DNA from 4 places in the Paeniglutamicibacter sp. MACA_103 genome. Region 3 is predicted to be linked to each of the others. Evidence: riboswitches for the same ligand, from Rfam matches in the RefSeq annotation. Region 3 holds a riboswitch; each other region holds the start of a gene.
The links. Region 3 has a riboswitch for thiamine pyrophosphate ahead of ACIPVK_RS18195 (3-oxoacyl-ACP reductase). Riboswitches for the same ligand answer to the same signal wherever they lie in the genome.
Positions count from the first base shown of each region.

Region 1: another riboswitch for thiamine pyrophosphate. It lies ahead of thiO (glycine oxidase ThiO); the one in region 3 lies ahead of ACIPVK_RS18195 (3-oxoacyl-ACP reductase).
Region 2: another riboswitch for thiamine pyrophosphate. It lies ahead of thiM (hydroxyethylthiazole kinase); the one in region 3 lies ahead of ACIPVK_RS18195 (3-oxoacyl-ACP reductase).
Region 4: another riboswitch for thiamine pyrophosphate. It lies ahead of ACIPVK_RS16985 (ECF transporter S component); the one in region 3 lies ahead of ACIPVK_RS18195 (3-oxoacyl-ACP reductase).

Region 1 covers NZ_JBIXLN010000004.1:87,302-94,453, reverse strand. Annotated here, with positions in the region: gene moeB (molybdopterin-synthase adenylyltransferase MoeB) at 1-150, opposite strand, end outside; gene ACIPVK_RS03155 (4a-hydroxytetrahydrobiopterin dehydratase) at 266-946, opposite strand; gene ACIPVK_RS03150 (thiazole synthase) at 970-1,773, opposite strand; gene thiS (sulfur carrier protein ThiS) at 1,828-2,067, opposite strand; gene thiO (glycine oxidase ThiO) at 2,064-3,296, opposite strand; TPP riboswitch at 3,291-3,426, opposite strand; gene thiE (thiamine phosphate synthase) at 3,441-4,121, shown strand; gene ACIPVK_RS03130 (hypothetical protein) at 4,216-5,328, opposite strand; gene ACIPVK_RS03125 (LysR family transcriptional regulator) at 5,471-6,376, shown strand; gene ACIPVK_RS03120 (tartrate dehydrogenase) at 6,490-7,152, shown strand, end outside.
Region 2 covers NZ_JBIXLN010000038.1:32,086-39,237, forward strand. Annotated here, with positions in the region: gene pgm (phosphoglucomutase (alpha-D-glucose-1,6-bisphosphate-dependent)) at 1-1,591, shown strand, start outside; gene ACIPVK_RS16625 (aldehyde dehydrogenase family protein) at 1,714-3,177, opposite strand; TPP riboswitch at 3,288-3,386, shown strand; gene thiM (hydroxyethylthiazole kinase) at 3,378-4,196, shown strand; gene thiE (thiamine phosphate synthase) at 4,193-4,852, shown strand; gene thiD (bifunctional hydroxymethylpyrimidine kinase/phosphomethylpyrimidine kinase) at 4,849-6,384, shown strand; gene ACIPVK_RS16645 (uracil-xanthine permease family protein) at 6,464-7,152, shown strand, end outside.
Region 3 covers NZ_JBIXLN010000047.1:4,324-11,475, forward strand. Annotated here, with positions in the region: gene ACIPVK_RS18190 (LLM class flavin-dependent oxidoreductase) at 14-1,348, opposite strand; gene ACIPVK_RS18195 (3-oxoacyl-ACP reductase) at 1,369-2,133, opposite strand; TPP riboswitch at 2,210-2,303, opposite strand; gene ACIPVK_RS18200 (Tex family protein) at 2,323-4,794, shown strand; gene ACIPVK_RS18205 (SdpI family protein) at 4,968-5,363, shown strand; gene ACIPVK_RS18210 (ferritin) at 5,509-5,997, shown strand; gene ACIPVK_RS18215 (SH3 domain-containing protein) at 6,296-7,152, shown strand, end outside.
Region 4 covers NZ_JBIXLN010000040.1:26,394-33,545, forward strand. Annotated here, with positions in the region: gene ACIPVK_RS16980 (ATP-binding cassette domain-containing protein) at 1-1,016, opposite strand, end outside; gene ACIPVK_RS16985 (ECF transporter S component) at 1,032-1,655, opposite strand; TPP riboswitch at 1,710-1,831, opposite strand; gene ACIPVK_RS16990 (DUF4235 domain-containing protein) at 1,903-2,163, shown strand; gene mnhG (monovalent cation/H(+) antiporter subunit G) at 2,261-2,668, opposite strand; gene ACIPVK_RS17000 (monovalent cation/H+ antiporter complex subunit F) at 2,668-2,931, opposite strand; gene ACIPVK_RS17005 (Na+/H+ antiporter subunit E) at 2,928-3,542, opposite strand; gene ACIPVK_RS17010 (Na+/H+ antiporter subunit D) at 3,539-5,167, opposite strand; gene ACIPVK_RS17015 (Na(+)/H(+) antiporter subunit C) at 5,164-5,628, opposite strand; gene ACIPVK_RS17020 (Na+/H+ antiporter subunit A) at 5,625-7,152, opposite strand, start outside.

The DNA.
Region 1 (7,152 bases), on a different contig from region 3:
GTTGCGCAGCCTTCGCTGTCCCTCGAGCCCGATCTCCGGCATCAAGGCATGGCGGGAGTAGCGTTCGAGCTCCTCGGCGATCAGGGGCGGCCCCGGCTCCACCAGTGGCGGCAACGATGCAATGTTGTTTTCGACGAACGTTGTACTCAATGAAACCTGCCTTATAAACCTAAGGGGACAACAACAAATGATTTATTGTCTGCGCCCAGAACAAGATTGGCCGCCCCCGAAAATCCCTTTCGGGAGCGGCCCTCAAACTATTTGGCTAGAGGCCGCCCAAGGGCGAGCCGTCGATTTCCCGACCCTCCTCGGTGCAGAGGCACAGCCTGTTTCCCTGCGCGTCGGTGGCCACCACGAACCTGGGGGCGGACTCCGGGTCCAGCGCCGCGCCGGTGGCGTCCAGCGCGCCCAGGATGGCCGAGCTTTCGCTATGCGGCACCGTGATGTCCAGGTGGAAGCGGTTGGCGTTTGGCGTGGCCGTCTTCTGGAACCAGAGGGCAGGTCCGCGGCCGAAGGGGTCGGCCAGGCTGCCGTCCTTCTGCCGCTTGTAGCCCAGCGCCGTGCGCCAGGTCTCCGAGATGGCGTCCTCGTCGTCGGTGTCGATGGCGATCTCCACGACCCGCAAAAGGTCCGGCCGGGCCGTGGCACCGGAGTTCTGTGCCTCGGCGGAAATCGACCTGGCCAGCGCCGCATCCCGTGCGCTCACCCGGCTCCCCGCGTCGTGCGAGGTCAGGGTGATGAACAACGTGTCATAGCGCCAGTCGATGTCCGGGTGGTGGTTGGCCTCCTGGGCCAACGCGCCGATGGTGGCGAACAACGCCAGGGCCGAGGCCGAGGACTCGCACTTCAGCGCGGTGCGCAGGGCACCGAGTCCGTAGCGCCATTGCGGCAGCTGCAGCAGGTTCGCCTGGACTTGTTCGGTGGTCAGAACGTCTTTTGCGGGCATGGTTCTCTCCTTCGGGTTCCGGTTCAGAGATCCGGGCGTCCCTCCATGGCGGAGGATGCCAGGGCATGTGTGCGCCTGGGCATGCGCCCTGCTTGTGCCGCCAGTCTGCCACCAATGACCGCATGTCTAAAGGCCTGGGCCATGCGGACCGGGTCCTGGGCGCGGGTGACGGCGGAGGCCAGCAGCACCGCGTCGCACCCAAGCTCCATGGCCAGGGCCGCATCGGATGCCGTGCCGATTCCGGCGTCGAGGATGACCGGGACGGAGGCGCGGGAGACGATCAATTCGATGTTGTGCGGGTTCAGGATCCCGAGTCCGGTGCCGATGGGGGCGCCCAGCGGCATCACGGCCGCGGCGCCGAGCTGTTCCAGTCGCAGGGCGAGCACCGGATCGTCGTTGGTGTAGGCGAAGACCTTGAAACCGCGGTCCACCAGCGCCTCGGTGGCCTCGACCAGCTCGACGGCGTCGGGCAGCAGAGTGTTTTCGTCGGCGATGACCTCGAGCTTGACCCAGTCGGTTTCCAGGGCCTCGCGGCCCAGTTCGGCGGTCATCAGCGCCTCGCGGGCGGTGAAGCACCCGGCGGTGTTGGGCAACACGCGGATGTTGTTCTCGAGAAGCAGGTCAAAGAGGTTGGTGCCGCCGGTGGATCCCGGGCCGGGCGCGCTGTAGCGGCGCATGGCCACCGTGGTCAGCTCGGTGCCCGAGGCAACCAGAGCGGCACCCAGCCCGTCCAGGCTCGGCGCGCCGCCGGTGCCCATGATGAGCCGGGAGCCCAGGGTGATGCCGTCGATGACCAGCGGGTCGATTTCTGTCAGTGTTTGCGTCATGGTCCTTCGCTTTCTTCCAAGTCGGTGGGGCGGACGTGCGGTGGGTGCTGGTGGTCAGCCGCCCTGGACGGCGGTGACGATCTCGATGTCGTCATGTTGCTCAAGCGCGGTCGCCGACCACTGGCTGCGCGGGACGATCCCCGAGTTGCGGGCCACGGCCACGCCAAGGCGTCCGCCGTCGGCCGGCTTGCCGGTGGGCAACAGCTGGCGGCCGGTGACGGCGGTGACCAGCTGGGCCAGGGTGGTTCCGGCGTCCAGCGGGCGGGGGGCTCCGTTGAGTTGGATGGTGCTCATGCATACTCCTTGGGTTGCAGTACAGGTGAAAACCGGTCGGGTCGGAAGCGGTCCCATGAGGGGTTGCTGCGGCCGGCGATCAGCTCGACGATGATGTGGGCGGCGATCGGCGTGAGCAGCACGCCGTGCCTGAAGAATCCGGTGGCGACCAGCAGCCCCGGAACGTCTGTCCCGCCTCCCGAGGCCACGCGCCCCAGCAGCGGCGCGTTGTCCGGCGTGCCGGGGCGGGCGCGGGCCGTGGTTTCGATGAGCTCGAGCTCGGCGACGGCGGGCAGCAGCACCTGGGCATCGCGCAGCAGCTGGTGCACTCCCCCGGCGCTGACCCCGGGGTTGCCGTCTTCGCGGGCGGTCGCCCCGATGACCACCGTGTCATCCCCGCGCGGGACCACGTAGACCGGCAGTCCGCGCACCATCCCGCGCAGCGTGGCAGTGGTAAGCGGGCGCAGGTGTTCGGGGACGCGCAGCCGCAGGATGTCCCCGTACACCGGGCGCAGCGGAAGCACCAGAGAATCGGGCAGCCCGCCGAAGTCGGCGGCGCCCAGGCCGTTGGCGAGAACGGTCTCGCGGGCACGGACCTCGGTGCCGTCGGCAAGCAGCACCCCGGTGACCCGGGAGCCGGAATCCGCGGCGTCTTCGTGCAGCAGGGCGGTTGCCCGGGAGCGCACCAGGGTCTGGCCCGGGGCCGCCGCGTCGCGTTCGGCTCCGACGGCCTCCAGGCGCGCCATGATGGCCCGTGCCACGGCCCGGGGGTCGACCTGGTGGTCCATCTCGATCAGGTGGGCGGCGGAAATGTGCGGGGACAGCAACGGCTCGAGCTCCCGTGCTTCGCGGGTGGACAGCCGGGTGACCCCGAGCCCCTGCCGGGCTTGCGCCTCACGCAGGTCGCCGAGTGCGGCACGGTCGGCGGCATCTGCGCCGAGGGCCAGCGTGGGGCTGGTGCGGAACCCGGTGTCCAGGCCGGTCTCCGCGCCCAGGGTTTGGGCAAAGTCGGGCCAGCGGGCGGCCGAGGCCAGGGTGAGGGAGAGCAGGTCCTCTTCCTGGTAGTGCAGTTCGCTGACCGGGGCCAGCATGCCGGCGGCGGCAAAGGTCGCGCCGGCGGCGGGATCCGGGTCGATGAGCATGGTGCGGTGCCCGGCACGCTGGGCTTCGAGGGCAATGCCCAGGCCGATGATTCCGCCGCCAATGACGGCGACATCGCACATGAGGGGGTCGGGCACGGTGCACGCCATCGAGGTCTCCTTCCCTACGCCGGTATTAGCCGGATCAGGTTCCACGCCACCCTCGTTTCGAAGGCGGCATCTGTCGGTCGGCGCAATCGGCGCCCTCTCAGCCAGCTTTCCTGGCTCCCGCGGTACTGAACTAGTCTAGGAGACATGAGCCAGATCACCACCCAAGATGAAGTGACCCCCGTCTTATCCGCCCCGGACCTCGCCGCCGCGCGGCTGTACCTGTGCACCGATGCCCGGAAGGAGCGTGGGGATTTCGCCGATTTCCTGCGCGCCGCCTATGCCGGAGGGGTCGACATCATCCAGCTGCGCGACAAGAACCTGGACGCCGCCGAGGAACTTGAACTGCTCCTTGTGCTGCGCGGTGTTGCCGAGGAATGCGGCAAGTCGTGGTCGGTGAACGACCGCGCGGACCTGGCGATGCTCTCCGGAGCCCCGGTGTTCCACGTCGGCCAAAAGGACCTGCCGCTGCCCGGCGTCAGGTCGCTGCTCGGCCCCTCCGTCACCGTGGGGCTTTCCAGCCACGACCCTGCGCAGATCACCGCGGCCGCGGCAGACCCCGACATCGACTACTTCTGCGTCGGCCCGCTATGGGCCACACCCACCAAGCCCGGGCGCGCGGCCGTCGGACTGGAAATGGTGGCGCATGCCGCCTCCCTGGAAACGGCCAAGCCGTGGTTCGCCATCGGAGGGATCGATCTGGGCAACGTGGAGCAGGTCGTCGAGGCGGGTGCCTCGCGCATCGTGGTGGTGCGCGCGATCACCGACGCGGACGACCCGACCGCGGCAGCCCGCCAGTTGCTCTCCCGGTTGCCGGAACTCGCCTGAGCGGCAACTGCTTTCGGCCGCGGCAGGCTCTCGGCGCCCACCCTCGGGCGGGTGCCAACCGTCAGGCCCGTGGGTGGCATCGACGTTTCTGCCCCTAGATCTCGAGCACGCTTCCGTGCTCCTCGCCAATATCGGGGAGGTCGTTGGTGTCCAGGTCCTCCATCAGGTGAATGCCTGCGTACTCGTGGATCATGATGCGGCCCGCCTCGTCGAAGACCCGGATCGAGCGTCGGAGCCGGCCCCCGGGATAGTAGGGATGCCGGAAGGAGATTCTGACCCGGGTCTGTGGCCACTGCCCCTCCACGTCCACCCGCGCATCGCTGACGCCGTCCGCGATCGGGAAGGATTCCCCGTTGGCGTCGCGCCAATACGCTTCCATGTTGGCAAACTGTCCGGTAATTCCGTGGACCGCAGCCAATTCCTGCGCCGCGGTCGGCGCCGCCCGGTTCCATCTGGTCCCTGGAATCCCGTCCAGGTCGATGTCCTCCGGATCGGCGGACGACGCGGATGGCTCGTCTTCCCAACGGTCCTCGACAAGCTCACCCCAGCCTTGGGGCACGAAGTCCCTGAACCGCACCCGTGCAGGCAATTCCGCACCGACGGGCAGAACCAGTGTTGCCCGTCGGTATTCAAAACAGAATCCATCGCTGTCGCGGTGCGCAACCGGGGGTGAGGGCTGCACCAAGAACGACGTCCCGGCCTCCTCGTCGCCCACGGATTCCACCTGCCGGTCGAATTCCACCCTTCGCGTTGCTTGGGTGGGCATGTGGACTTCAAGCGCCATGGGTGCGGCCCAACCCTCGGGCAGTTCACCGCCGGAGTAGCTTTCATCAATGGGCAAGACCTCGAACGGAGCTGTCCATAATCCGTGACGGGTTGCTCCCAGCACGCGGGACCTATTTGCCCCCACGTGTCCGACGGATCCGTCGGCGCCGATCCGCACAGCGGTGATGTCCTGGATCCCATGGGGACCCAATGCCGTTGGGCCGATCTCGTCTGCGCAGCCGGCATAAACTACCCATGCCGCATCGGGGGCACTGAGCAGCGAGATCTCGGGGGAAATGATACCGATATCCAGCTCCGGCCAGCTCACCGGATGATCGGGCAGGCCCGGCCCGCGCACCACTGCCACGGGCCGCGTTTGGTCAACGAAGATGACGGCATCGCCCACGGCGACTCTCGGGAACGGATGCATCTGATCCACCATGCGGCCAGCCTAACAGCCGGATATCCGTGGAATCGCTGGTCACGGGCGCCGTCATGAAAGACGGACACCTGTGCGCAGGGAACATAATGGTTGGAATTGACCCGCCCAACCCAGATGCGGGTCTTGGCCGGGGGGAGCACCAATGGATGTCAGGCAATTGAGGTATTTCCTGGCGGTGGTTGACCATCAGGGGTTCAACCGGGCCGCCGAAAAACTTCTCATCGCCCAGCCATCGTTGTCGCAAGCGATCAAGACCCTGGAACAGGAAGCTGGGGTGCCGTTGTTCCACCGCGTGGGCCGCCGGGCTGTGCTCAGCGAGGCGGGCAAGGCGTTGGTGGGACCGGCGCGGTTGGTGGTCAGGGACCTGGAGGCTGCGCAGTCGGCCATGGCGGATGTGAAGGGTGTGCGCAGCGGTCGGCTCGAACTGATTGCCATGCCGTCCCCGGGAGTGGAACCGCTGACCACGATGATCGCCACCTACGCCCGGTTGCATCCTTCGATCACGGTGAGCACGGATGCGGCCTTCACGGTGGATGATGTGGTGTCCTCTGTGCGCAACGGAAGCAGCGAGGTCGGCATACTGGGATCGGACCGGCCGATCCGGGTCCCCGACGTCGATGTCCTTCAACTGGAGCGCCAGCCATTGGTGCTGATAGTCAACCCGCAGGCAGATGATTTCGGGGACCGCGACGTCATTTCTCCGCAGGACCTGGATGGTCACCGGGTGGTGGTTTCCCAACGAGGCTCTCTCATGCGCTCATTGGTCGACAACGTCCTGGCCAGCGGAATCAAGGTGGAGATCGTCGTCGAAGTCGCGCACCGCACCTCGGTGCTCCCGCTGGTGCTGGCGGGTGTGGGCCATTCGGTCATGCCGCTTTCCTGGGCACCGCTGGCACGGCAGTCCGGCCTGCGTGTGGTGCACATCGAGCCGGTCTCGGAACTGCATGTGGCGATCCTGAGCCGGCAGGCCAACCTGACACCCGCAGCAAAAGCCTTCCTGGGTGTGGCCCGGGACTATGCGGCATCCCGCATCGACCACATTGGATAGGTTCTACCTATTTGGCGTATGCAATTTCAGTCTTGGACGTATCTGATGACGCCCGATCTAATTGAACCCAACACCGCATGTGATGCGGAGCACTTTCAATTAGGAGTTGTCCCATGAGTGAGACCCAGATTTTCAAGATCGCATCGATCCCGGCAGACGGAGTCGGCAAGGAAGTTGTCGCCGCCGGACGCCGCGTGCTGGACACCGTCGCCGAACAGTCCAACGGCAAGTTCGCCTTCAACTGGACCGAATTCCCCTGGGGCTGCGAATACTACGCCGAGCACGGTGTCATGATGGACCCCAAGGGCCTGGAGACCCTGAAGGGCTTCGATTCGATCTACTTCGGCGCCGTCGGCTGGGAAAACGTTCCGGACCACATCAGCCTCTGGGGCCTTCGCCTGAACATCACGCAGAACTTCGACCAGTGGGCCAACATCCGCCCGGTCAAGTTCCTGACAGGCGTCACTTCCCCGCTGCGCAAGGCCGATGACACCGAGCTCGACTGGATCGTCGTGCGCGAAAACAGCGAAGGCGAATACGCGGGCCTGGGCGGGCGGAACCTGTCCGGCCGCGGCCCGGGCAACGAGATCGCCCTGCAGACCGCGTTGTTCACCGAGAAGGGCTGCGAGCGCATCATCCGCTTCGCCTTCGACCTCGCCCGCACCCGCACCGTGAAGAAGGTTTCCTCGGTCACCAAGTCCAACGCCCAGCAATACGGCATGGTGCTCTGGGACGAGACATTCAACCGCGTGGCACTGGATTACCCGGACGTTCGC
Region 2 (7,152 bases), on a different contig from region 3:
CGATCTCTCCGCGGTGCGCGACGCGTACTTTGACATCCACCCGGACCCGGCCGACCCCGCCCAGCGCGTGGCCTTCGGCACCTCCGGGCACCGCGGCACCTCGCTGAACGGCTCCTTCAACGAGGACCACATCGCCGCCATCACCCAGGGCATCGTCGAATACCGGCGCGGGCAGGGCATCACCGGGCCGCTCTTCGTCGGCAAGGACACCCACGCGCTTTCGGACCCGGCACAGGACACCGTGCTGGAGGTGCTGGCCGGCAACGACGTGTCGATCCTGGCCGATGCCCGCACCGGGTGGACCCCGACCCCGGCCCTGAGCCACGCCATCCTGGCGCACAACGCGAACGGGGACGCACCGCGCGCCGACGGCATCATCATCACCCCGTCGCACAACCCGCCGGCCGACGGCGGCCTGAAGTACAACCCGCCGCACGGCGGCCCCGCGGACACCGACGCCACCTCATGGATCGCCAACCGCGCCAATGAACTGCTCGAGGCCAAGCTGGCCGGGGTCAAGCGGATCCCGCTGGGTGCCGCGCGCCTGGGCGGGAAGATCGGCGCCTTCGACTTCCTGTCCTCCTACGTCGACGACCTGCCCTCGGTGCTGGACCTCGACGCCATCCGCTCCGCCGGGCTGCGCATCGGCGCCGACCCCATGGGCGGGGCCGCGGTGGACTATTGGGGCGCGATCGCCGAGAAGCACAAGCTGGACCTCACCGTGGTGAACCCGGGGGTTGACCCGCGCTTTGCGTTCATGTCCCTGGACACCGACGGGAAGATCCGCATGGACTGCTCCTCGGCCGATGCGATGGCCTCGCTGATCGCCGCCCGCAACACCTATGACATCGCCACGGGCAACGACGCGGACGCCGACCGCCACGGCATCGTCACCCCCGATGCCGGGCTGATGAACCCCAACCACTACCTGGCCGTGGCCATCGACTACCTGTACACCCACCGCACCGGCTGGTCCAAGGACGCCGGGATCGGCAAGACGCTGGTCTCTTCCTCGATGATCGACCGGGTCGCGGCCTCGCTGGGCCGCACCCTGGTCGAAGTTCCGGTGGGCTTCAAGTGGTTCGTGCCCGGCCTGCTGGACGGCTCCGGCGCCTTCGGCGGCGAGGAATCCGCCGGCGCCTCCTTCCTGCGCCGCGACGGGCGCACCTGGACCACCGACAAGGACGGGATCCTGATGGCGCTGCTGGCCAGCGAGATCACCGCCGTCACCGGCTCCTCCCCCTCGAAGCACTATGCCGCGCTGGCCGCGGAGCACGGCTCACCGAGCTATGCACGCATCGATGCCCCGGCCGACCGCGAGCAGCGGGCCCGGCTGGGGAACCTGGCGGCTTCGGACGTGGCCGCCGAGGTGCTCGCGGGCGAGAAGATCACCGCACGGCTGACCGAGGCGCCGGGAAACGGGGCGAAGATCGGCGGGCTGAAGGTCACCACGGCCAACGCCTGGTTTGCCGCACGCCCCTCGGGAACCGAGGACAAGTACAAGATCTACGCCGAGTCCTTCCTCGGCGAGGAGCACCTGGTCCGGGTGCAGGACGAGGCGAAGGACATCGTCTCCGCTGTGCTCGCGTAGGCGCACGCCTTGGCCGAAGGCCGGGTGGGTCCCCGCATGCGGGAACCACCCGGCCTTCGGCCATTCCGCGGGCAAGCCGTAATATCCAACTCCTGCATGGGTATATGCCGGGCCGGGAATTTCTACATGAGCCTGTCGATGAGCTTGGACTTCGCCCAGGTGTAGGGCGGGTAGATCGCCTTGAGCGTGTCCACCACGGTGGTCTTGCCCATCACGGAGCGCATCTGCGAGAGCCGCTCGAAGCCATGCCGCCCGTGGTATGAACCCATGCCGGAGGCGCCCACGCCTCCGAAGGGCAGGCCCGGGACGGCCAGGTGCAGGCTTGGCGCGTTGTGCACGATGGCCCCGGCCCGCACCTGGTCCCCGAAGGCAGATTGCAGCCGCGGGTTCTCGCTGAAGAGGTAGGCGACCAGCGGGTTGGGGCGCGCGTTGATGAAGCGCACCGCCGCGTCGAAGCTTTCCACCGCGACGATCGGCAGGATCGGGCCGAAGATCTCCTCGCGCATCAGCTCCGAGCCCGGATCAACGTTGGCCATCACTGTCGGCTCGATCTTCAGGGTGTCCGCGTCGTACCCGCCGCCGATGAGGACCTCGCCGTGCTCCAGGTAGGAAACCAGCCTGTCGAAGTGGGCCTTGTTGACGATGCGGCCGTAGTCGCGGCTGGCCAGCGGGTTCTTGCCGTAGAACCCGGTGATCGCCTTGGCCAGCTGCTTTTCCAGGTTCATGGCGGCGTCGCCCACGGCCAGCACGTAGTCCGGCGCCACGCAGGTCTGTCCGGCGTTCATGAACTTCCCGAAGGCCAGCCGGCGCGCCACCGTGGCGGAGGACCCGTCCATCACCACGGCCGGGGACTTCCCGCCCAGCTCCAGGGTCACGGGTGTCAGGTGCTCGGCCGCGGCGCGGGCCACGATCTTTCCCACACGCTCTCCGCCGGTGTAAAAGATGTGGTCAAAGTGCTGTTCGAGCAGGATCTTGCTGGTTGAGGCCCCGCCCTGGACCACGGCGCACGCCCGGTGGTCCAGGAACTTCGGGATCAGCCGGCCCAGCAGCGTGGAGGTGGTCGGGGCCAGCTCCGAGGGCTTGAGCACGGTGACGTTGCCCGCGGCGATGGAGGCGACCAGCGGGGCGAGGATCAGCTGCAGCGGGTAGTTCCAGGCGCCGATGACCAGCACCACCCCCAGCGGCTGCGGCTCGATCTTGGCCGCCGCCGGATGCAGGACCAGCGGGATCTTCACCGGCTTGGATTCCATCCACTCGGAAAGGTGCAGTTGCGCGTGGTCTATTTCCGCGCGCACCATGTCGATCTCGGTCATCTTCGCCTCGACCGCGCCCTTGCCCAGGTCGTCGGCCAGCGCGTCGATGAAGTCCTGTTCGTGCGCCTCCAGCATGCGCTCGAGGGCCTTGAGCTGCGAGGCCCGGAATCGGCGCGGGTGCGCCAGCCGGGTGGACACCACGTCGTGCATCGAGGCGACGATCTCCACGATGTTCTCCGGCAGTTCGGGCACCACTTCGGGCAGCTCGAGCTCGTTCAGCGCCGTCGCTTCGCGTGGCGTTGCGGATTTGTGTGAGGTGTCGGAAGTGCCCATCTCTTGAGCCTACGGCCACTGTGGCATCGGCAACAGGCCGCCACGCTTGGCGTGCTCGGTGCGCGGTGACATGGAGTGCCGGACCCGGCGCCCGGTGGGATAGGCTCGCGCATAGTGACACGGGGTGTCGGCACTTGCGGCCGGCTGAGATGAAACCCGTAGAACCTGATCTAGTTCGTACTAGCGGAGGGATGTTGCTCATGGAATCCATGGCGCCTTCAAAACTCGTAACACCCGGCGAGCTCGCCGATGCCCTGGGCGCACTGCGCTCCTCCACGCCCCTGGTCCAGTGCCTGACCAACACCGTGGTCACCAACTTCACCGCCAACGTGCTGCTGGCCTCCGGCGGGTCCCCTGCCATGGTGGACGTGCCCGGGGAGGCCGGCGACTTCGCCGCGGTGGCGGCAGCCCTGCTGGTGAACCTGGGCACCCCGAACTCCGAGCAGGCGGCCGCCATGCGCGAGGCGGTTGCCGGCGCCTCAGCGGCCTCGACCCCCTGGGTGCTGGACCCTGTGGCCGTCGGTTCGCTGCGCGTGCGCACCGCGCTCGCCCGCGAGCTCGTGGCCGCGCGGCCCACGGTGATCCGCGGCAACGCCTCGGAGATCCTGGCGCTGGCCGGTCAGGCCGTCGGCGGGCGCGGGGTCGAGTCCACCGACTCGGTTGCCGCCGCGACCGACGCCGCCGGGACGCTGGCCAGGGAAAGCGGCGCCGTCGTCGCCGTCTCCGGGGAAGCGGACCTCGTCACCGACGGGGTGCGCACCGTGTTCGTGCACGGCGGCAGCGCGCTGCTGACCCGCATCACCGGCGGCGGGTGCGCGCTGGGCGCTCTCTGCGCCGCCTTCCTGTCCACCGGCGGGGACCCGCTGGTCGCCACGGTTGCCGCGCACGCCTTCTACTCGGCGGCGGCCGAACGCGCGGCCGCCACGGCCGCGGGCCCAGGCACCTTCGCCCCGCTCTTCCTCGACGCGCTGGCCGCTGTCTCCCCCGCGGAGCTGGGCGCCACGGCGGTGCTCTCATGAGCGTCTACGGCGTGTACCTGGTCGCGGACTCCGCCTCCACCGCCGGACGTCCGCTGGCCGACATCGTGAAGGCCGCGGTGGACGGAGGGATCAGGACGGTGCAGTTGCGCTGCAAGGACATGCCGGCCGGCGAATTCGCGGACGTCGTGATGGAATGCGCCCACCACACCGCCGGGCGCGCGGCACTGCTGGTCAACGACCGCGTCGACGTGTTCCTGGCCGCCCGCGCCTCCGGCGCCGACGTGCAGGGGGTGCACATCGGCCAGTCCGACCTGCCCGCGGCCCTGGTGCGCGAACTTATCGGCCCCGACGCCGTGCTGGGCCTCAGCGCCGCCAGCGATGCGCAGATCGACGCCGCAAACAAGCTGCAGCTCCGCTCCCCGGGCACCATCGACTACCTGGGGGTCGGCGCCGTGCATGCCACCCCCACCAAGAGGGACCACCCCGAGCCGCTGGGCCATGCGGGCCTGGCGCGCGCCGTGGGGCTCAGCGACCTGCCCGTCATCGCCATCGGCGGCATCGACGCGGACGACGTGGCCCCGCTGGCCCGCTCCGGTGCCGCCGGCGTCGCGGTGGTCCGCGCCATCTGCGCCGCCGGGGATCCGCGCGCCGCGGCCACGAACCTACTGAACCTCTGGGAGGGCACGAAGCCATGAACACCCCCAACACCAGCACCGTGAAGAACATCCTGTCCATCGCCGGATCCGACCCCTCCGGAGGGGCCGGCATCCAGGCCGACCTCAAGTCCATTGCCGCGGCCGGCGGCTACGGCATGGCCGCCATCAGCGCGCTGACCGCGCAGAACACCCGCGGCGTCAGTGCCGTGCACGTGCCGCCGGCAGGCTTCCTGCTGGCGCAGCTGCGCGCCGTTTCCGAGGACATCGCCATCGACGCGATCAAGATCGGGATGCTCGCCAACGCGGCGGTCATCGACGAGCTCGGCTGCTGGCTGGCCGGGATCCGGACCGCCGCGGGCTCCGACGCCCCGGCGGTGGTGCTGGACCCGGTCATGGTCGCCACCAGCGGGGATTCGCTGCTGGATGCCGAGGCAACCACCGCGCTGCGGCGCCTCTTTGCCCACGTCGACGTCATCACCCCCAACATCCCGGAACTTGCCGTGCTGGCGCGCGCCGAGGTCGCCGGGAACTGGGAACAGGCGGTGGCCCAGGCGCGCGCCGTCGCCGCCGAGTACCAGGTCCTGGTGCTGGCCAAGGGCGGGCACCTGGAAGGGGAAACCTGCCGGGACGCGCTCATCGGTCCCGACGGTGTGCTCTTCGAGGTCGCCTCGCCGCGGCTGGCCACGGCCAACACGCACGGCACCGGCTGCTCGCTCTCCTCCGCCCTGGCGACCTTCTACGCCCGCGGCGGTGACTGGGCCCAGGCGCTGCGCCACGCCAAGGCCTGGCTGTCCGAGGCGATTGCCCGGGCCGACGAGCTGGCGGTCGGCGGCGGACACGGCCCGGTCAACCACCTGGCAGCGCTCTGGGACGGGGTGCGCCCCGCGCCGGCCCGGGACCCGCTGGCGCACTGGTGGGAGGCGATCGCCGGCATCCGCGCAGGCATCGACGAGCTCGCGTTCATCCGCCAGCTCAAGAACGGGTCCCTTCAGACGAGCGACTTCGAGGAGTACCTGGGCCAGGACGCCCTGTACCTGCGCAGCTATGCTCGGGTCATGTCGCGGGCCTCGGAACTCGCCCCCACCACTCAGGAGCAGCGCTTCTGGGCGGGAAGCGCCGCCAGCTGCCTGGAGGAGGAAATGACGCTGCACCGCGGCCGGCTCGCCGATCAGGTCCCGGAGCCCTCGAACGCCACCACCGCGTACCTCAACCACCTGCGGTCCGGCAGCGACGACTACCCGGTGCTCGCCGCCGCGCTGCTGCCCTGCTTCTGGATCTACCAGGACGTGGGCAAGCGGCTGGCGGCGGCCAACCACCTGGCGCACCCCTACGCGGACTGGCTCGCCACCTACTCCTCCCAGGAGTTCGACGACGTCACGGCGCGGGCCATCGAGCTGGTCCGGGGCGTTCACGCACGGGCCGACGAAGCCACGCGGGCGGCCATGTGGCGCGCGTTCGAGGCCTCGTCCGTGCACGAGCTGGACTTCTTCGCGCAGACCGCCGCCGATGCGCCCGGCGCCGGGGACGGGGTGGGCCGCATCACCCGAGGTGTCGCACTGCCCGTGGGGTGAGTAAAATGCCACAGGGGGTTTGGCGCGCCGCGCGTGCGCTCCCCCGGCATTTTTCCCACCCTGCGCCCGGAAGGCACCCATGAGCAACCGATTCGGCATTGGCTGGAACCTGCACGGCGACGGCAAGTCCATCTCCCCCGGAACGGTGGTGGCCCCGAACGAGCGCCTGCACTGGCCGCAGACCATCTCCATCGGCGTGCAGCACGTCATGGCGATGTTCGGGGCCACGGTGCTGGTCCCGGCGATCACCGGGTTCCCGGCCACCACCACCCTGTTCTTCTCCGGCGTGGGGACCCTGTTGTTCCTGCTGATCACCGCGGGCCGGGTGCCCAGCTACCTGGGTTCCTCCTTCGCGTTCATCGCCCCGGTTTCCGCGGCCATGGCCGGGCACGGGATGGCCGGCGCGCTGGGCGGCATCGTGGTCTCCGGTGCGGCGCTGTTCGTCGTCGGGCTGATCGTGCAGAAATCGGGCACCGGGTGGATCCACGCGCTGATGCCGCCGGTGGTCATGGGCACCATCGTCGCGCTGATCGGGCTCAATCTGGCCTCGGCGACGCTGAAGCCGATGCAGGACTTCCCGCTGACCACCTTCGCCACGGTGCTGGCCATCGTGGTGTCCGCGGTGCTGTTCAAGGGCCTGCTGGGCCGCTTGTCGATCCTGCTGGGCCTGGTTGCCGGTTACCTGGTGGCGCTCGCGCAGGGGCAGGTCAATTTCGAGCCCATCGAGAAGGCGGCATGGCTGGGGCTGCCGGCATTCACCGCCCCCAC
Region 3 (7,152 bases):
GGGGCATAGGCCGCTATCCGGGGACCGGAGTGGATTCCATGCGTGCCGGCCTGGCCAGGCCCAGCGTTTCGCGCAGCGTGGTTCCCGGGTAGGACGTACGGAACAGGCCGCGCTCCTGGAGGACCGGGACCACCAGCTGCACGAAGTCGTCCAACCCGGCGGGAAAAGTGGGGCACATGAGGTTGAATCCGTCGCAGGCACCCGAAGTGAACCATTCCTCGATGTCGTCCGCGATCTCGGTTGGCGTGCCGATCATGGTCGCATGCCCTCCGCCCGCGGCCAGGAATCCCAGAAGCTCGCGAAGCGTGGGAGCTTGGGTTTCAATGATGCGCTGGACCGTGAGGTAGCGCCCCTGCGGCCCGGCGAACCCGTCGGCAGCAGGCAAGGCATCCACGCGTTCATCCAGTGGGTGGGCGCTGTAGTCCTGGCCGGTGAACATGTTGAGCTGGGCGATGGCCGAGCCGATGTCAAGGAAGGAGTCCAGCACGCGCTTCTTTTCCAGGGCCTCCTCACGGGTCGCACCGACATAGGTGACCAGCCCGGGAAGGATCGGCACCGAACTTGCCTCGCGTCCCTCGCGTGCGAGTCGGCTCCGGATGTCAGCGGCATACTCCGACGCCGATTCCCGGTCCCAGGAAACTGAGTAGATGGCCTCGGCATGCCGGGCGGCAAACAAACGCCCGGCCTCGGAGGAGCCGGCCTGGAAGAGCACCGGCCTCCCCTGGGGGCAGCGGGGGACCGTCAGCGGTCCGTCGACGGAGAAGTGGCTGCCGCGGTGGTTGACCGGACGGACCTGGGAGGGATCGAGGTATAGCCCGGCCTCGCGGTCGACCACCAGCGCCGAATCCGACCACGAATCCCACAACCCCTGCATCGCATCCACAAATTCCTCGGCGCGTTCGTAGCGTTGTGCGTGCCCCGGCAATGCATCCATCCCGTGGTTGCGGGCCTCGGCGTCAAACATCGACGTCACCACGTTGATCCCCGCACGTCCACCGCTGATGTGGTCGAGGGAGGCCAGCAGCCGGGCGGCGTGGAACGGGGTGTAGAAGCTCGCCGAGATGGTGGTGACCAAACCAACGTGCGCGGTCGCCCGAGCCATGGCGCTGAGCGCGGTTACCGGTTCGAGGAACCAGGGGATGCCCGCCGCGTACTCGCGGTTGACGCTTTGCCCGTCGGCAAAAAACACCGCATCCAGGCACCCGCGCTCGGCCAGCCGGGCCAGTTCCTCGTAGTAGGCGATGTCGCCGACGCGGTCGGCGCTCGAATCGGGGTGGCGCCATCCCATGGTGTGGTGGCCCGCGCCGTAGATGAAGGCGTTCAGGTGCAATTGGCGTGACGTAGCCATGGTGGTTTCCTTCCCAGGTCCTAGTTCATCACCAGTCCACCGTCGACAACCAGGTTCTGCCCGGTCACCGCCCGCGACCAGGGCGAGGCAAAGAGCAGGGCCGCATCGGCGAACTCGGCGGGAGAGGTCACCCGCCGCAGGGGAGTGGAACCCGCAATCAGGTCGAATACCTCCTCCGGGGTGGCCGCCGAGGCATCGGTGGTGCGCAGCAGGCCCCCGGAAATCATGTTGACGCGGATGTTCTCCGGGCCCAGGTCCGACGCGAACGTGCGGGTCAGCGACAGCAGGGCCGCCTTGGCCGCGGTGTAGTCGTGGTAGGGGACCACGGGGTTCTGGAAGAGGTTGGTACCGATGTTGACGATGTTGCCAAAGCCTACGGATTTCATGCCCGGCAGGGTTGCCTGGATGGTGTTCAGGGCGCCACCGATGACGCCGGTGAATTGCGCGCCGAATTCCGTGTAGCCGATCCCGTGCGCCTTGGAGCGGGCGTCGCCGTTGAATGAAAAGCTTGGCAGGGCGTTATTGATCACCGTGGTGATCGGGCCGCCAAAGTGTGCCTGCGCCGTGGCAACCATCGCCGCGACCTGATCCTGGTCCGAGACGTCGGCACGTGCCGCGATCGCGCGTTCGGCCCCGAACTCGGCAGCCAGTTCCCGGGCCGCGGATTCACTCGAGCGGTAGTTCAGCACGAGCCGTGCTCCCTCGCGGGCGAAGGCGCGGGCCAGCTCGGTTCCAAGCCCGCGGCCGGCACCGGTGATAAGTACGATTTGGTCCTTGATAAGCATTCCCATGCACCTTTCGTTGGAGCGAAAGGATGCCATGGAACCGCCAAGGGGAACCGGAATTCAGGTGCCACAATGCGTCATGCCGGACCGGCATCCCTTCGCTCGGATTATCGAGATCAGGTTCAACGGGTGTATCTCTCAGCCGCAAGGCGGCACCCCGTGTCGAGTCCTTGGCCCAACCTAGCACCGATGGATCACCTTCCCCAACCATGTGAACGCCACGGGTGCGACACACCCGGCGCGGGGGCCCGAAGCAGGCACGTCGTAGGACCCATACGGCAAACTGGAGGGGTGAGTCAGAGCCGAATAATCCAGACCATTGCCGCAGAACTTTCCGTAGCCGGGGCACCGGTTGCTTCCTGGCAAGTCAAGGCCGCCATCGAGCTGCTTGACGCCGGATCCACCGTTCCCTTCATCGCCAGGTACCGCAAGGAAGTCACCGGCACCCTTGACGATGCGCAATTGCGCATGCTCGAGGAACGACTGCGTTACCTGCGCGAACTCGAGGAACGCCGGGCCGCAATCCTCAAGGCCATCGCGGAAGCCGGCAAGCTCACCGAGGAGCTGGAAGCCGCGATCGGGGCCGCAACGACCAAGGCGGAACTCGAAGACCTCTACCTGCCCTACAAGTCCAAGCGGCGCACCAAGGCCCAGATTGCCCGCGAGGCCGGCCTTGAGCCGCTGGCCGATTCGCTCATCCGGGACCCTTCCCAGGATCCGGAGACGCTGGGCGCAACGTTCCTGAACCCGGAGCACGAGGTCAACGCCGCCGCCGATGCGCTCGCCGGTGCCCGGGCCATCCTCACCGAACGCGCCTCCCAGGACGCGGTGCTGGTCTCGGAACTGCGCGAACGGCTGTGGGGCCGAGGCAAGATCTCCTCCAAGATCGCTCCCGGCGCCCCGGCCGCCGACGCCGCAAAGTTCTCAGACTACGAGGACTTCGTCCAGCCCGTCGCCACCCAGCCCTCCCACCGCATCCTTGCCCTGTTGCGCGGCGAGCGCGAGGGCGCGTTGAACCTGGAGCTTGCCGAGGCCGACCCGCGTGACGATGCGGCATTGGCCGAGGCGCGCGCAGGATACGAGGCAGCCGTCGCCCGTTCGCTGGGCATCAGTGCGGCGGCCGATGCCCCGGCCGGAAAATGGCTGGCACAAACCGTGCGCCTGGCCTGGCGCGGTCGCCTGCTGGCACGGCTCGAGGCGGACCTGCGCACGCGGCTCTTCGAAGCCGCGGAGGAAGCCAGCGTCAAGGTCTTCGCCGCCAACCTGCGTGACGTTCTGCTGGCGGCCCCGGCCGGGAATCGGGCAGTGCTGGGCCTGGACCCAGGGCTGCGCACCGGAGTCAAAGTAGCCGTCGTTGACGCGACGGGCAAGGTCGTGGACATCGCCACCATCTACCCGCACGCGCCGGCGAACAAGTGGGATGCCTCGGTGGCGACCCTGGTGTCCCTGGCGGCCAAACACGGCACCGAACTGATTGCCGTCGGCAATGGGACCGCAAGCCGCGAAACCGACAAGCTGGCCGGCGAGGTGATCGCCAAGCTGACCAACAAGCCGGCCAAGGTCATCGTTTCGGAGGCCGGTGCCTCGGTGTACTCGGCTTCCGCCCTGGCCAGTGCGGAACTGCCGGAGCTGGACGTCTCCATTCGCGGTGCCGTGTCAATTGCCCGCCGCCTGCAGGACCCGCTGGCCGAGCTGGTGAAGATCGAGCCGAAGTCCATCGGCGTGGGCCAGTACCAGCACGATTTGACCCCGGCCAAGCTGGACCGCTCCCTGGATGCGGTGGTCGAGGACTGCGTGAACGCCGTCGGCGTGGACGTGAACACCGCCTCCCCGGCACTGCTGGCCCGGGTGGCCGGCGTCGGATCGCTGCTGAGCCGCAACATCGTCGAGCACCGCAATGCCAACGGGCCGTTCGCCACCCGCAAGTCCCTGCTGAAGGTTCCGCGCCTGGGTGCCAAGGCCTTTGAACAGTGTGCCGGGTTCCTGCGGATCACCGGCGGCAAACAGCCGCTGGATGCCTCCGCCGTGCACCCCGAGGCCTACGGACTGGCAGAGACTCTTCTGGCGGCCGCCACCGCCAAGAACCAGTCGGTGGCCACGCTGAATGCCGCGGACTTCGTCACCGAGCAATTCGGTCTGCCCACCGTCAAGGACGTCATCGCCGAACTGGTGCGCCCGGCCCGGGACCCGCGCCCGGACTTCAAGACCGCGAACCTCAAGGAGGGCGTGGAGAAGATCTCCGACCTGCAGGTGGGCATGATCCTGGAAGGCACCGTGTCCAACGTGGCAGCCTTTGGCGCCTTCGTCGACGTGGGCGTCCACCAGGACGGGCTGGTCCACGTCTCGGCCATGAGCAACAAGTTCATCTCCGACCCGCGCGAAGTCGTCACCTCCGGCCAAGTCGTCAAGGTCAAGGTCCTCGAGGTGGACCCGGCGCGCAAGCGCATCTCGTTGACCCTGCGCCTGGATGACGAGCCGGGTGCCAAGGCCGAGCGGACGGAGAAGGCACCGCGTGGCCCCAGGGGACCGGAGCCGCGGGCCCCGCGTGAATCCCATGGCGGCCCGCGCGGCAACAAGGGCGGGCAACAGGGGAACCCCAAGCCTGCCGGAGGCAACACGGCCATGGCCGAGGCCCTGCGCCGTGCGGGACTGAGCAGCTAACCCCTGCCGACCGCACCCACGATTCGGTGGTGGCCCCGGTGCGGGCCGCCACCGAGAACCTCGCGGCGGTGCATGAACAGGGCGCATCGCGGAACTGGCGTAGCGTTGTGTGCATTGCCCCCGCGAGCCGGCACCGGCGTGCCGACCGCATACCGCAAGGAGACAATCGCGCCATGGACGGCGAAACACTGACCGAATTGATCATGACTGTAGTCCTGGTGCTGCTCATGGCCGCGATGGCCTGGATGATGAAGGCCGCGGCCACCGGGCAGATCAAGCGCAATCCCTGGATCGGTATCCGTACCGCTGCGCTGATGCACTGCGATGACTGCTGGCTTCTGGGCCACCACGCCGCGGCCAACAAGGGCGTCATGGGCTGCTGGCTTGCCGCGCTGTTGATGGCCGCCAGCGGCATTGTTTCGGTGCTGGCGACGCTTCCGGAGTTTGTCCACCCCGCCGCACTGTTGGCGAGCCTGGCCGTGATGCTGGGCGGCTTGTTTCTCGGGTTGCGCGATGCCAACCGGGCGGTTGCCAAGATCCATGCCGGGGAAGGCATCGTTTCCTCCTGACAGGGGCTTGGGCAAGGTGTCGGGACCAAGGTGAGCATCACCTTGGTTGCCCTTCCCCGGGACCCAATTCATGCCATATTTACCTCAAGGTAAGTACGGCCATACTTCGGTGACAAGGACCAGCGGAGTGCGTAGCGTGGGTGCCATGGAACTCACCGGAAAGCTTGTAGACGCATTCAACGACCAAATCACCCTGGAACTCCAGGCTTCGACCGTGTACCGCCAGCTGGCCATCGAAATGGATGTCCTGAGCCTGCCCGGCATTGCCGCCTGGTTCCGCGCCCAGTCCGCCGAGGAACTTGAGCACGCGGAAAAGTTCATCACCCACATGACCAATCGCGGGGCGCACCCTGCGATCGGCGCCATTGGAGCCCCTGCGCTGAATGTAGCCACGGTGGACGGCGCCTTCCAGGCTTCCCTCGACCACGAGAAGAAGGTTTCCGAATCCATTCGCGACCTCTACCGCCTGGCGCACAACGAGGGCGACATCGACTCGGTGCCGATGCTGACCTGGTTCATCGAGGAACAGGTCGAAGAGGAAGCCACCGTCGGTGAGATCCTTGACCGCGTGAAGATGATCAACAACGACGGCAATGGACTGCTTCGCCTGGATGGCGAACTGTCCGCACGCTAGAAATGCCGTCGCGGCCCACCCCGTGACGACGATGTGACCAAGGCCCCCGGCCTGCGACTGGGGGCCTTGGTCGTGCGTGCAATAACATGGGGTAGGGCATGTCCAGGTGCCGCGCCCCGATACGTGGTTTTACGTGAACGATCCGGGCGGATAGTGACGCCGTGCAAGACATTGCGCCACGCATGCCAGTCCCAGGTCAACCACTCGTTCAGTGAGGTCATCAAAACGTGTTTCACGTCCGTGCACGCATGACTTTGACCAACCCCGGTGCGCGAGCGTCCCGGTGGGGAACAGCCGCATGAAGAAGTTCGACTTCGCACGCACCGCGCCGATGCCGGCCCCGGTGGAAGCCACGGGACCGACGCACCGGACCACGGCAGAACTCAAGCTGCGCAAGGGCGCCGGAAGGCATTACGCAGTCCAATACCTGATTCCCCAAAGCACCCCGGTGTACCTGCTTCGGGTCACCGGTTTGTGGGCAAGCGTGCAGCACGGCCAAACCTTTGGATGGCTTCCTGCCCAGTGCCTTGAGCGCCTCGAGGCACCCCGGCGCCCGACGCAGGTTCCGGTGCGCCCGGTCGCCAGCCGGATGCCGGAGAGCGCCGCCGCGGCCGGCGGAGCCCCCAGCGCGCCGGAAGTGCCCGACGAAGATTTCATCCCCACCCACCGCAGCACCGCCGACCTGAACCTGCGCAAGGGCTCGGGCACCAACTACCCGGTATTGCGCGTGTTGGCGGCAAACATCCAGGTCCGCAAGGTCGACGAGCTGGGCACCTGGGCAAAGGTCGCCACCGGCAAGGACATCGGCTGGGTTCCCAGCGCCTATCTGGCCCGCATCAACGTGAGCCGCCCCGCCACCGGCATCCAGCCCATGGCCCCGACCGAGTACACGACTACGGTGCGCCTGAATGTCCGCAAGGACGCGGGCGACCACTTCCCGGTCCTTCGCATCATGCAGGCCGGGACCTTGGTCAAGGTCACCGGGAAGCTGGGACCATGGCACAGGATCGTGCTCGAGCAGGAAACCGGCTGGGTCCCGGCGAGCCAGCTGCAATTGCGGTACCTGGCGTCCAAGGCCCCGGTCACCATCGTCGAGACCACCCTGTACCGGGGAGCCTCCGCCAATTACCGTGCGCTGGCCCAGCTTGGCGCTGG
Region 4 (7,152 bases), on a different contig from region 3:
GGCAGCAATCCCCCGAGGGTCAGCGCGAAGGTCGACTTGCCCGAGCCGTTGGCCCCGCGCACGCACCAGGCCTCGCCCGCCGCAAGGCGCAGGTCAAGCCCGTCGGCGGCCGGAACACCGCCGCGCTTCCGGGCGACGGCCAGGGCACTGGCCTCGAGCAGCAGGGTGCCGCCTTCCGCGCGCTCATCCCCGGCGCCGATGGCGGGGGTGTATCCGGGCACCCAGACCCCGGCGGAGATCAGTTCCTCGCGAACCTCGCCGGGCCCGAAGAGCTCCTGCGGGGTCCCGTCGTGGGCGATGCCCCCGCCCGGTTCCAGCACGATGACCCGGTCCATGTGCGGCGCCCAGGCTTCCAGCCGGTGTTCGACGATCAGCAGGGTCGCACCGGTGGCATCCAAGGCCCGGATCACCGCGTCGCGGACCTCCAGCACGCCGGCCGGGTCGAGGTTCGCCGTCGGCTCGTCCAGCAGGACCAGCCCCGGGCCCATGGCCAGGATCCCGGCCAGGGCCAGGCGTTGCTTTTGCCCGCCCGAGAGCGCCGCGGTGGGGTGCTCCGGCGGGACGTCGAGCCCCACGGCGTCGAGGGCCTCGATGATGCGCCGGGAGATCTCTTCCGGCGGCACGGAGAGGTTTTCGGCGCCGAAGGCCACGTCGTCCCCGACCCGGGCCTGGACGACCTGGGTCTCGGGGTCCTGTTGCATGAGCCCGACCAGTCCCCGGCCCTGTGCCGCCGGCGTTCCGTCGAGCAGGAGCTCGCCGGAGGAATAGGCATCGTCGTCCTCGTGCAGGACCCCGGCCAGGGCGTAGAGCAGCGTGGATTTGCCGGCACCCGAGGGCCCGGCCAGCAGCACCCGCTCCCCGGCGCGGATTTCCAGGTCAAGGCCCCACAGTGCAGGTTGGGCGCGGTCGGCATGCCGCCACCCCCAGTTGCGGGCGCTGACGGACACGGCCGAGGCCAGCCGGCGTTCCTTGCCGGGGGCGTCGGCTTCACGGTGCAGCATCGAATGTGAAGTCATGAAGGCGACCGCGGCCTAGATGATGGGTTCGGTGGCTGCCTTGCGGCTGGCAAGGGCTCCGAGGGCGCCGGTCTTGGCCAGGGCACGGGTGGCGAAGAAGGACAGCAGCCCGGCGATGACGACTCCCGAGATGGTCATGAACGCGATGTATGCGAAGAGCATGCCGGTGGTGTATTCGGGGAACCAGCGGAAGATGAAGGTGTCGTTGACGCTGCCGAAGAGTCCCGCCGCGCCACCGGCCAGCAGTGCCACGGGCAGGTTGAACTTGCGGTAGCGGAACGCGCCGAAGACCAGCTCCGCGCCGAGGCCCTGGATCAGGCCGGAGGCCAGGACGGTCAGCCCGAATTCCGAACCCATGAGCGCCGAAACCATGGCGGCGACCAGTTCGCAGAACAGTGCGGCGCCGGGCTTGCGGATGATCAGCGCCCCGAGCACCGCGGGGAAGAGCCACATGCCCGAGACCAGGGCGGCCGAGGGCGGGAAGGCCAGGAACAGCACGTCGAGCAGGTGGTGGGTGCTGTTCCAGGCCCAGAAGATGACGCCCGAGGACACGGCGATGACGGCGGCGATGACGATGTCGACGACACGCCAGGACTTGCTGGCCGTGTGGTGCCCGGCGGGCTGGTTGGCGATGCTCATGGTGGAGATCCTCCTTGGATTCAAGGAGGGGAGGGAACGCGTCTATGCGAACGCACCCCTGAGAACTCGACTTCCTTCGCCGGTACTAGCCGGGGCAGGTTCGAGGGTCTGCGGCTCTCCGCACTCTCAGCGCCTTGGTGCGAATTTCTCCGCACGACGCTCCCCTGTCGTGATTGTTTCAGTCCTATGATGCTACCTCACGCTATGCTGGGGCAGGTACCGTTGCCCGCAACATTTGGGAGTTCCCGTGAACAGCTTGATGAAACTCGTCGGCCCGCTTATTTCGATCGCCGCAGGATTCGTGGGTGGAAAGATCGTTGACAAGGCCTGGATCGGATTCACCGGCCAGCAGCCGCCCAAGCACGGCAACAAGGAGGCCCAGGCCGAGGCCAGCATGCGCCAGGCGATTGTCTTCGCCGTGCTTTCGGCCACGACCGCCGCCCTGATCCAGGTGCTCACCGACCGCGGAACCCAAAGGGCCCTGGCCCGGTTCGCCAAGAAGGCCTAACACCACAAACGATTCAGGTGCCCACGGATTTCCCGTGGGCACCTGAATCGTTTCCGGCGCTCCCCTGGATCCCGGGCAGGGATGCGCGCCGCGGGGCCTAGTCGATGAAGTCGGTGCGGTCCCGCGTTCCGCCCCGGCCGCTTTCGTCTTCCTCCCGCTGTTCAGCGGCCTCGACGACCGCCGCCAGCTCATCCGCAACGAGGGTCTCGCGCTTGAGGTGCCGCGTCCGGTAGCCGGCGCGCCCCACCATGTGCGCCGAGACCGGTGCGGTGAGCAGCTGCAGCAGCCACGCCAGCGCCAGCACCGGCAGCACGGCCCAGGAACGCAGTTCCAGCCCGAGCGCCGCCAGCAGCAGGAACAGTCCCAGCACCTGCGGCTTGGTCGCGGCGTGCAGCCGCGAGAGCAGGTCGGGGAAGCGAAGCATGCCGATTCCCGCGGCCAGGGACATCAGGGATCCGACGATCATGAACGTCCCGGCGACGATGTCGATGATGGTGTCAAGCATCAGGCGTTCCTCCGGTCCGTGACGAAGCGGGAAACCGTGACCGAGCCGACGAACCCGACCAGGCATGCCAGCAGCACGAAGACCAGGTTGTTGGTGTGCCTGTTGACGGTCATCTCGATGCACAGCGCCGCGGAGATGATCAGCAACAGGACATCGGTGGCGATGACGCGTTCCAGGATGGACGGTCCCATCGCCAGCCTGGCGATGGCCAGGCAGGCGGCAATCGAGAGCGTGATTCCGCAGATCCACAAGACGATGTTCATGAGGTTGCTCCGTGTTCCTTGCTCGGTGCCTTCTTCTCGGCCTTCAGCGCGGCCAGCTCTTCGGTGGTGCCCATCATCCGGATCAGCCGTTCCTCGATCAGCAGGACCGATGCGCGGGCCTTTTCCACGCCCGCCTGGTCGTTGACGTTGAGCACATGCAGGTACAGCGTGGAGCTCCGGCGGTCCACCTCCACGACGTACGAGCCGGGCACCAGCGTCAGCACGTGGCCCACGAAGGTGACCAGCAGGTCCGACTCCGTGCGCAGCGTGACGGTGATGACCGCGCTGGTGGTCCGCGGCCCGCGAAACACCGCCAGGTACATGACCTCGAAGCTGGCCAGTGTCACGTCGCGCAGGAAAGCCCCGACGAAGACCACCGCGCGCCAGATGTTGAAGCGTCCCGAGAGGATCACCGGCGGCAGGCGGAAGACCCGCACCAGCAACAGCGAGATCAGCAGCCCGAAGACCAGGTTGCCGAGGGCAAAGTCCTGCCAGAGCGCGCCCCAGACCAGCGTCATGCCGAGCAGCAGCGGAATTTCCTGGCGCAGCGTGGAGCGCTGGCGCTGCCCGTGCTCGTCCTTGGCATCGGCCAGACGTTGTTCCCGGCTCATCGCGATTGCCCCTCTCCGGCGCCGAGTACGGCCTCGATGTAGTTGCCCTCGTCCAGCATCTGCCCGGCCACCCGGTCACTGAAGTCGAAGAGCGGCCCGGCGAACACCGTCAGGGCCACGCCCACCAGCACCAGGGCCGCGGTCATGGCGAGCATGCCGTTGGGCAGCAGGGCGGCGTTTCCGCGGTCGGAATAGCGGCTGGCCGGTTCGTCGGCGACGATGTCGTAGGTGGCGCCGCGGGCCGCGGAGACGCCCACCAGCAGCAGCGGGTCCGGGTCCGTGGCGTCCTCGGCATTGCGCCAGAACGCCCTGTTCCAGATGCGCGCGACGGCCAGCAGCGTCAACAGCGAGGTCAGCAGGGACACGCCGACCAGCACCCAGGCCATGGGCGTGCCCAGCTCGGCGCCGCCCTGGACCAGCCCCAGCTTGCCCAGGAACCCGGAGAACGGCGGGATGCCGCCCAGGTTCATGGCCGGGACGAAGAAGAGCAGGGCCAGCAGCGGGGAGAGCTTCGCCAGGGAGCCGAGCCGGTCGATGTTCGAGGTCCCGGCGCGGCGTTCGATGAGCCCGGCCACCAGGAACAGCGAGGTCTGCACCACGATGTGGTGGGCCACGTAGTAGATGGTGGCGCCCAGGCCCAGCTGGTTGCCCACGGCGACGCCGAAGATCAGGAAGCCGATGTGGCTGGTCAGCGTGAAGGAAAGCATGCGCTTGATGTCGGTCTGCGCCACGGCGCCCAGGATTCCCACCAGCATGGTCAGCCCCGCCACAAGCATCAGCGCGTCGGAGAGTTGGTTCCCGGGGAAGAGCAGGGTCTCGGTGCGGATGATGGCGTATACGCCGACCTTGGTCAGCAGCCCGGCGAACACCGCGGTGACCGGCGCTGGCGCCGTCGGGTAGGAGTCCGGGAGCCAGAAGGACAGCGGGAAGACCGCGGCCTTGATCCCGAAGGCCACCAGCAGCATCACGTGCAGCACCGTCTGGGTGCCCGGGGAGATGTCCGGCAGCTTCTGGGCCAGGTCGGCCATGTTCACGGTGCCCACGGCCGCGTAGATCATGCCGATGGAGATCAGGAACAGCAGCGAGGAGGCCACCGAGACCACCACGTAGGTGGTCCCGGCGCGGATGCGCGCGGTGGTGCCGCCCAGGGTCAGCAGCACGTAGGAAGCGGTGAGCAGTATCTCGAAGCCCACGTACAGGTTGAACAGGTCCCCGGCCAGGAAGGCGTTGGACACGCCCGCCACCAGGATCAGGTAGGCCGGGTGGAAGATGGACACCGGCCCGTCCTCGTCCCCGTCGGCCAGGCCCTGGCTGGTGGCGTAGAGCAACACGGCCAGGGAGACGATGGTGGAGACCACCAGCATGAAGGCGGAGAACCCGTCCACGACCATGGAGATGCCGAAGGGCGGTGCCCAGCCGCCGAGCGTGACCGAGTAGGTCCCGCCGTCCCAGACCAGGGCCAGCATCCAGGCCTCGAGGCACAGGGTGGCCACGAGGACGCCGATGGTCACCGCGCGCTGGGTGCGCTGCTTGCGGCGCAGGATGAAGGCCAGTGCCGCGCCGAAGATCGGCAGGGCCACCGCCAGCGGGGCAAATGAAACGGCGGTCAGTGGTGCATCGATCATGCGCGCGGCCCCTCGTCCTTGGTGTCTTCTGCGGGCACGAGCCCGTCCCCCTCGAATTCGGTGGTGTCCTCGGGAACCGGGGAGTCTTCCTCGAAGTCGAAGGTCGACTGCTGCGAGACGCGACGGTCCTCGTCGTCGTCGGCGACCACGTCGGCCCGGGAGATCACCCAGGAGCGGTAGATGATGCCCAGCATGAACGCGGTCACCGCGAAGGTGATCACGATGGCCGTGAGGATCAGCGCCTGGGGCAGCGGGTCGCTGTATTGCTCAGCGTCGAGCCCCGCCTGGTACAGCGGGGCCTGCCCGCGGCGGCCGCCGGCGGAGAGGATCAGCAGGTTCACGCCGTTGCCCAGGACCACGATGCCCAGCAGCACCCGGGTGAGGGAACGCTCCAGCAGGAGGTAGATCCCCACGGCGAAAAGGATGCCCATCACTATGAGCAAGGTGATATTGGTGCTCAACGTCCCACTCCCGTCTCCGCGTCGGAAACCATGTCATGCGTGTCGGTGGGGCTGCGGCCCTCGGAGCGGTCGTCGATTTCCGAGCCCAGGGAGCGCAGCACGTCGATGACCAGCCCGACCACCACCAGGTAGACCCCGATGTCGAAGAGCGTCGAGGTCACGAACTTTTGCTCCCCGAAGAGCGGCCAGGTGAATTCGATGGCGGCGGAGGTGAACATCTGCGCGCCGAAGAACAGCGGTCCCACGGCCGTGAGCGCCGCGAGCCCCAGCCCGGTGCCCATGAGCGTTCCCGGGCTCACCGGGGTGGACTCGGTCAGCTCCACCCGGCCGCCGGCCAGGTAGCGGATGGTCAGGGCCAGCCCGGCCAGCAGGCCGCCGGCAAAGCCGCCGCCGGGGGTGTTGTGCCCCGCCAGCAGCAGGTACACGGAGGCCAGCAGGATGGTGTGGAAGAGCAGCCGGGTGACGACCTCGAAGGTGATGGAACGCCGCTCCGGCGCCAGCGTGTGGCCGGCCACCAGCCAGGAGTCCTTCTTGGAGATCGCGAAGTTCCGCGCCACGGACAGTCCCGCGCGGCTCGGGGACTTCCCGCCGATGGCCTCGGAGCCGTGGTCCACCGACCCGGAGGGCACCGCGGAGACGCGCAGGCGCTTGTCCCCGCGCCCACGCACGAAGATCAGCGAGGCGACCCCGGTGGCGGCCGCGGCCAGCACCGTGATCTCGCCGAAGGTGTCCCAGGCGCGCATGTCCACCAGGGTCACGTTCACGATGTTCTTGCCCGCCCCGCCGGTATAGGCGAGTTCCGGGTAGGCCAGCGAAATGGGGTCCGCGACGCGCGAGGCCATGGCGGTGGCGGCGATGTAGATCATCGAGGCGCCGAAGCCGATGCCGATCAGCGCACGTCCCAACCGGTGGCCCGTGGGGTTCTTGGCCCACAGTTCCACGGGCAGTGCGCGCAGGGCCAGCACGAAGGCCACCAGCACGATGGTTTCCACCAAAAGCTGGGTGACGGCCAGGTCGGGGGCGCCCTGCAGCGCGAAGATCGCCGCCATGCCGTAGCCGCTGACCGAGACCATCAGCACGGCCAGGAAGCGCCGGTTGGCCTGCACGGCCCCGATGGCGCCCACCACCATGACGAGCCCGATGACCAGCTGCGCGGGGTGGTCGAAGGCGATGAAGTTCCCCGGGGCCGGGGTGCTGAGCCAGATCGAGGTCGTCGCCGGCAGCACCAGCGCCACGGTCAGGATCACCACGAGGTAGAAGGAGAGGGAACCGCGCTGGGTGCGGCCGGTGAGCCAGATCGCCAGGTTGTCCAGGACGGTGATCGTGAACTTGTAGTCGCGTTCGGCGTCGAAGACCGGCGGGACCTTGGCCTGGAAGGCAAAGACCTTGCCGCGGGCCAGGAAGAGCAGTGTGCCGGCCACCATGGTCAGGGCGCTCAGGCCCAGCGCCGGGGTGAACCCGTGCCAGAGTCCCAGGTGGATGGGGGCGTCCGCGGCGGCGAAGAGCCCGAGGTACGGCTCGATG